Regions from separate parts of the Comamonas sp. FUJ_7 genome, predicted to be linked through region 2. Evidence: predicted binding sites of a transcription regulator. Region 2 holds the regulator's gene; the other holds the start of a gene.
What was found. Region 2 encodes FNR, which switches genes on or off when oxygen is low (the NO sensors DNR and NnrR bind a similar motif). Its sites were predicted from a motif close to TTGATNNNNATCAA; they were not measured.
Positions count from the first base shown of each region.

Region 1 (3,410 bases), 210 kb from region 2:
TGATTGCAGCAGCTGGCGGGGGCTGGAAGGTCTATTCCATGAATTCCATTTCCTCTTCTGTACTGCCAGAGCAGTTGCTGCAGCAACTCAAACCTTCTCCGCGCATGCCGGTTATGTTCCTTGGGCATGGCAGCCCCATGAATGTGATTGAAGATACGCACTGGCGCCAAAGCTGGAAAGCTCTGGGGCAGGAGTTGATGGAAAAAGGCATTGCACCACAACTTATTTTGTGTGTTTCCGCGCATTGGTTGACAGAGTCAGAGTGGGCTTTGACTGCCATGGCCCAGCCGCGAACCATTCATGACTTTGGCGGCTTCCCCCAAGAGCTGTTCGATCAGCAATATCCTGCGCCAGGAGCCCCGGAGGTTGCCAGGCAGTTGGCTGCTGAGCTTCATTCGCCACTGGATGGTTCAGGTCTGTTGCTGGATCAGCAATGGGGCTTCGATCATGGCACCTGGTCTGTCCTGCTGCCCATGTTCCCTGCTGCAAAAATTCCCGTGATTCAGTTGAGCATGCCTTATGGCCTGTCTCCAGAAAAGCACTTCGAGATGGGGCAGCAGTTGCGAGCCTTGCGTGACCGAGGCGTGCTGATCGTCGGCAGTGGCAATATCGTGCACAACCTGCGGGCGATGCGTAGAGATGTCACTGACAATCAGGCCTTTGACTGGACCATTCAGTTTGACTCTGAGGTTCAGCAGCGTTTTGACAGCGGCAATCTCGCCGAGCTGAGCACCTTTCTGGAATGGGGTCCTCAGGCGCGTCTGGCACACCCTACACATGACCACTATCTGCCTTTGCTTTATGCGGTAGGTGCTGTGCATGAGAAAGAAGCTCCGCGCATTTTTAATGCGGCATATCAGTACGGTGCATTGGCCATGCGCTCAGCGATATGGGGCTTTGAGGCCTGAGGGCTAGCGCAATAGTTGAAATTTGAAGTGCCCACGAAAAAGCCACCTTCTCAGGTGGCTTGGCAATTGAAGAACGCGCTTTCTTAGAAGGCATCGACGCTGTACTCACCTTCTGGAGGTGGGTTTTGCGACAGCATGCGCAGTACTTCTTCCGGGGAGCGTGGGTCGGGTAGGGAAGTCACAACCTCCTGCGTCGCTTTGAGTTCTGGATAGGCGGCGTATAGGTAAGTCATGGCAACTCCTTGAAGGGGTGAATGGAAACTGGTGTAGATGATCTTTTAACGCATGATCATGTCAGTTGGTTGACAGGAAAGTCAAAGAAATGAAGATAGCCCAAAACTGGGAACAATCTTGATACCGTTCGTTAGGTGGCTTGACTTGCTTACATCTTGAATACCAGTGCGGTTGGCTTGCTAATAGACTCCCACTCATGAAGAAGTTGTTTGGAGTCTCGGCGCTTGCGCTGTTTTTATCAGGTTGCTACGCCACAGGGCCTGGTTACAACTACGGCTACAGCGAGACCTATGTTTATCAGCCCTATGGCGGCGTTTACTACGCTCCTGGATATCGACCTCCAAGACATGTACATCACCATCATGCCCATCGACCGCCAGTGCATAGACCACCCCATGGGCATGGGGTACATGGAGGACATAGACCGCATCCTGGTCATGGCGCATCGGGAGGACATCGCCCTCCAGGCCAGGGTGGGCATAGACCATCGGGAGGAAGGCATCCAGGTTCTGGCTCCGGGCATCCTCATCGCTAAGTCGGATTAAGACCAAACTGCTCTCTCGTTCATTGTGCCGTGCACCAGCCAGAGTTGATGCACGTCAATACGGTGGCGCATGATGAGGGCAGACTCGTGTCATCGCAGAAAGCGGCAGCGTTATATGCGTTGCCGTCAGTCACCTCAAAGGAGAAGCACATGTCCATGTTCAATCACATTCTGGTCCCGGTCGATGGCTCCAAGCCCTCCATGCTGGCAGCGCGCAAGGCCGCCGAGCTGTCCAAGGTCTTCGGCAGCGCAGTGACTGCGGTGTATGTCGTGGATCCTTATCCTTTTACGGGCGTTGGCGCGGATTTTGCCTATGGCCAGTCTCAGTATCTAAGTGCGGCCACGGCAGAAGCCAATACGGCGCTGGATGCGGTAAAGACCATCATGGAAGAGGCTGGTGTCTCCGTGAAGACCGTGGTGGGTGAGGGGCATGCCGTGCACGAAGGCATCGTCAAAACCATGGACAGTGTGGGCGCCGACCTCATCGTCATGGGTTCTCAGGGCCGTCGTGGCCTGGAAAAGCTGATGCTCGGCAGCGTCACCCAGCGCGTGCTGGGCGCCGTCAAGATACCTGTGCTCGTAGTCCGCGAATAAACAAGCAGAGCTTAAAAAACAAAGACCTCCATTTGGAGGTCTTTTTTATGGGGCAATGCCGAAAATTAAGCATGCCCTGAACGTAAGAGACAGCAAGCAAGGGCCGCCCCGCAGCGATGCTGTCGTCCCCCTTTCTGGGGGAAGCGGCGTAAGCCGCTCAGGGGGTTATTGAATCGTCGCGCCAGAAGCCTCAACAATAGCCTTGTTGGCTTTGAAGTCTGCCTGGAAGAACTGTTCAAAGGCTTGCACGCTCATGGCCTGTGGCTCGGCTCCTTGTGTCTGAATCGCTTCCTTGATTTCGGGCATGGCCAGCAGCTTGTTCACTTCTGCATTGACCTTGCTCACGATGGGCGTGGGCGTGTTGCGGGGCATGAAAATGCCGTACCAGGTGCTCACGTTAAAGCCCTTGAGGCCGGATTCGGCCAGAGTGGGAGTGTCAGGCAAGGAGGTGGAGCGGCTTGCCGAAGTTACAGCGATTGCCCGCAGCTTGCCGGACTTGATCTGGCCAATGGCAGAAGGCACGGACGACACAAGCAGGTCCACATTGCCGGCCAGTGCATCCATCATGGCGGGGTTGGAGCCCTTATAGGGAACGTGGGTCAGTTGAATGCCAGAGGCTTTCTCCAGCATCACGCCAGCCAGGTGAATGCTGGTGCCGTTGCCAGGAGAGCCATAGGTGATCTTGGCGGGGGTTTTCTTGGCGGCCGCCACCACGTCGGCCAGCGTCTTGTAGGGCGAGTTGGCAGATGTGGCAATCACGATGGGGGTGTAGGCCACGTGAGCTACAGGCGTCAGGTCCTTGGTGGGGTTCCAAGGCAGGCTTTTATAGAGATAGGGGCCAAGAACGACGTTGTCCTTTTGGCCCATGACCATGTCATAGCCTGTGGGAGCTGCCTTGACGACTTCGGTAATGCCAATCGTGCCGCCTGCGCCTGAGCGATTGTCCGGGACCACAGTCCATTTGCTGACTTCGGTGAGCTTGTTGGCAATCAGGCGCGAAAGAATGTCCGTGCCGCCGCCGGGCGGAAAGGGCACGATCATGCGTACGGGTTTGTTGGGGTATTCGGCGACGGGGTTTTGGGCAGCTGCGGAAAAGCTCAGACTTGCACAGGCAATCGTTGCCGTGCTGA
Region 1 is NZ_JBXXZI010000001.1:330,340-333,749, forward strand. It holds gene ygiD (4,5-DOPA-extradiol-dioxygenase) at 39-908, shown strand; gene AC2I9W_RS01490 (hypothetical protein) at 992-1,141, opposite strand; gene AC2I9W_RS01495 (hypothetical protein) at 1,490-1,687, shown strand; gene AC2I9W_RS01500 (universal stress protein) at 1,843-2,280, shown strand; gene AC2I9W_RS01505 (Bug family tripartite tricarboxylate transporter substrate binding protein) at 2,446-3,410, opposite strand, start outside.
Region 1: AC2I9W_RS01500 (universal stress protein) is a predicted target of FNR. The motif match lies at 1,732-1,745, and genes of this name have one in related genera.

Region 2 (3,410 bases):
AGAAAACCGTGTTCCTGGTGCCGCGCTAACTTTCTCGGAACCGGCCTTTCGCCTGCATGACGGAGGTCGGACAAGGACATCGCCAATCGGCAACAATTTGCGCAGTCCTGCTGCCTTAAGCAGCGGGCCTGCCAGAATTTCGAAAAAAGGTTTCAACATGTCGGCAGCACAAGCCAAACCCCTGCAAACGGGCAAAATCATTCACCCCGAGGACGGCAAACCCTGGTGGAAGTTTGCCCATGTCTGGCTGGTCATTGCAGGCCCCGTGATCGTGGTGATTGCGGGCTTTGTCACCGCCTATATTGCCATGAGCAAGCCTGATCCCGTAATCGATCCTGACTACTATCGTCATGGCATCGAGATCAATCAGCGCCTGAGCGAGACGGAAAAAAACATGGCTCCCGCCATTACAGGGCGCAACCATGCGGCAACCCCAGCCAAGGACCATCCGCTGGATCGCTGAGTCCTTTCACATCTTTTCCATGAGGCCGCTTTTGCGGCCTTTTTTCATGGAATTTCAAAAATGTGAGCTGAAAGCGCTTTCCCTGCCGTCATTTCAAAGAAATTTAGACTTGATTTCTAAGCAGGATGAGCGCTATTAGCTCATGAAAAAGGAGTAATACGGGTTTCCCGCCACGGTGCATGCCCGAAGTTCTATATGGAAATGTTAAATGGCCCGTGCAAAATGAAGGCTATCCCGCAAACCCAGGAGACTCACTATGGATGCTCGACGCTGGATGTGGATTGTCTGGCCGGCCTTTCTGGCGGCGGCAATCATGGAGATGGTGGTTTTTGCCTTTGTTGACCCGCTGGACGTGCACTGGCTGGGGGCTCCGCTGGACTGGTCGCGCAGTGCTGTCTATACCTTGGCATTCTTTGCCTTCTGGGGTGTGACGCTGGCTGGAGGGCTGATGACGGTCATGCTGGGCCGCTCTGTCAGTGAACTCAACGCAGGCATCGTCTCCGAGCCTTTGTCCGAATAAAGAACCCAGAAAAAAGCCCGCTGATGCGGGCTTTGGGGTGAATGCAGCTGAGTCTGTGGCCTCAGTTATGACACTGCTGGCTGTTGACGATGCGCTTGAGTGCCTCGGTATCCAGAATGCGCAGATGGCGCTGCTTGACTTCGACGATGCCTTCTTCGGCAAACTTGGAAAAGGTGCGGCTCACCGTCTCCAGCTTGAGGCCCAGGTAGCTGCCGATCTCCTCACGCGTCATGCGCAGCACCAGCTCCGACTTGGAGAAGCCGCGGGCTGACAGACGCTGCACCAGATTCAGCACAAAGGCGGCCAGGCGCTCTTCGGCGCGCATGCTGCCCAGCAGCAGCATCACACCATGCTCGCGCACGATTTCGCGGCTCATGACCTTGTGCACGTGGTTTTGCAGGGCAGTGACCTCGCGCGAGAGCTGTTCGAGCTTGTCAAAGGGCATCACGCAGACTTCGGCGTCTTCAAGTGCCACGGCGTCACAGGTGTGGTGGTCGTTGACGATGCCGTCAAGGCCGATGATTTCACCTGCCATCTGAAAGCCGGTGACTTGGTCACGGCCATCTTCGGTGGCGACACTGGTCTTGAAGAATCCAGTGCGAATGGCATACAGCGAGGTGAACTCTTCGCCATTGCGAAACAGCAGTCCGCCACGCTTGACCTTGCGGCGCGTGGCCACAATTTCGTCAATGCGCTCCATTTGTTCATCGTCCAGGCCCATGGGCATGCACAGTTCACGCAGATTGCAGTTGGAGCAGGATGCTTTGATGGTCTGAAGATTCATGGGCTTTCAGCAGCGGCACTGACAGACACTGAGTGATAGTCGCGCCGGTCATTGACCTCGTGGTTTGTAATGAGATGGATCAAATTGTCGCAGCACTTGCCTCTTGCTCTCTTGATTTTCATCAAGGACAGGGGCATTGCCTTGGGGCACATTGCCAGTATTCGTTTTTAAACATGCGCTTTTTGGCATCCGAGGCAGGAGATTCATCGCAAAATATGTTGTGACTCCTTGCTTTCATCGGGTGTGAGCACTACCTGGCACCTAGTTATGACCGCAGTCACGCCTGAGTTGCTGAGCCGTTTCGATATTCCCGGCCCACGCTACACATCGTTCCCAACAGCTGACCGTTTTGTTGAGGCTTTTGGTGCAGATGACTATATTTTGGCTCTGAAGCAGCGCAAAACGCATTCCGGCACACGTGCCTTGCCACTGTCCGTCTATGTACATGTGCCCTTCTGTGAGTCACTGTGTTACTACTGTGCCTGCAACAAGATCGTCACCAAGCACCACGAGAAGGCGGGTGAGTACCTCAGCTATTTGGAGCGTGAGCTGGCCATGCATACCGAGCATTGCGGCAAGGGGCAATTGGTCAGTCAGGTGCATCTTGGTGGTGGTACGCCCACCTTTTTCAGTGATGCTCAACTGAAGCAGCTCATGGGCTTGATGCAAGAGCACTTCAAGCTGGACCCTGCGGGTGAGTACTCGATCGAGGTCGATCCGCGCACGGTGAGCAATGAGCGATTGCAAGCTTTGCGAGACATGGGTTTCAATCGCCTCAGCTTTGGTGTTCAAGACTTCGATCCTGTCGTACAGAAGGCTGTGCATCGCGAGCAGCCAGCCGAACAAGTGTTTGCCTTGGTGGCGGAAGCTCGCCGTCTGGGCTTTGTTTCCATTAATGTGGACTTGATCTACGGCTTGCCCAAACAGACGCCAGAGTCCTTTGCGCGCACGCTGCAGCAGGTCAACGAGCTGCGCCCCGATCGCATTGCGCTGTATGCCTATGCGCATCTGCCTGAGCGCTTCAAACCCCAGCGTCGTATCGAGTCTGCTGATCTGCCCATGGGGCAGGACAAGCTGAACATGCTCTCCGGAGCCATCGATGCCTTCATGGCAGGTGGCTATGTTTATGTGGGAATGGACCACTTTGCCTTACCCGATGACTCGCTGGCCATTGCCAAGCGCCAGGGGCGTCTACATCGCAACTTCCAGGGCTACAGCACGCAGCCGGATTGTGACTTGATTGCGCTGGGGGTCTCGGCCATTGGCAAGGTCGGAGCGACCTATAGCCAGAACGTCAAGACGCTGGAAGAGTATTACGACGCCATTGATGGCGATGCCCTGCCTGTGCAGCGAGGCCTGGCCTTGTCGCGCGATGATCTGGTGCGCCGCGCCGTGATCATGTCCATCATGTGCCAGGGCTCGGTGCTGTATGAGCCGATGGAGCAGGCTTGGCTGATCAATTTCCGTGAATACTTCGCTGCAGAAGTGGAGGCGCTGGAAGAGATGCAGCGCAACGGTCTGCTGGAGATATCGGAAGAGGGCTTCAAGGTGACGGGACTGGGATGGTTTTTTGTGCGTGGAGTAGCCATGCTGTTTGACCGATATTTGCAGGCAGACAGGAACCGCGCACGCTTTTCGCGCAT
Region 2 is NZ_JBXXZI010000001.1:121,957-125,366, forward strand. It holds gene ccoG (cytochrome c oxidase accessory protein CcoG) at 1-29, shown strand, start outside; gene AC2I9W_RS00595 (FixH family protein) at 158-463, shown strand; gene AC2I9W_RS00600 (hypothetical protein) at 720-983, shown strand; gene fnr (fumarate/nitrate reduction transcriptional regulator Fnr) at 1,045-1,767, opposite strand; gene hemN (oxygen-independent coproporphyrinogen III oxidase) at 2,035-3,410, shown strand, end outside.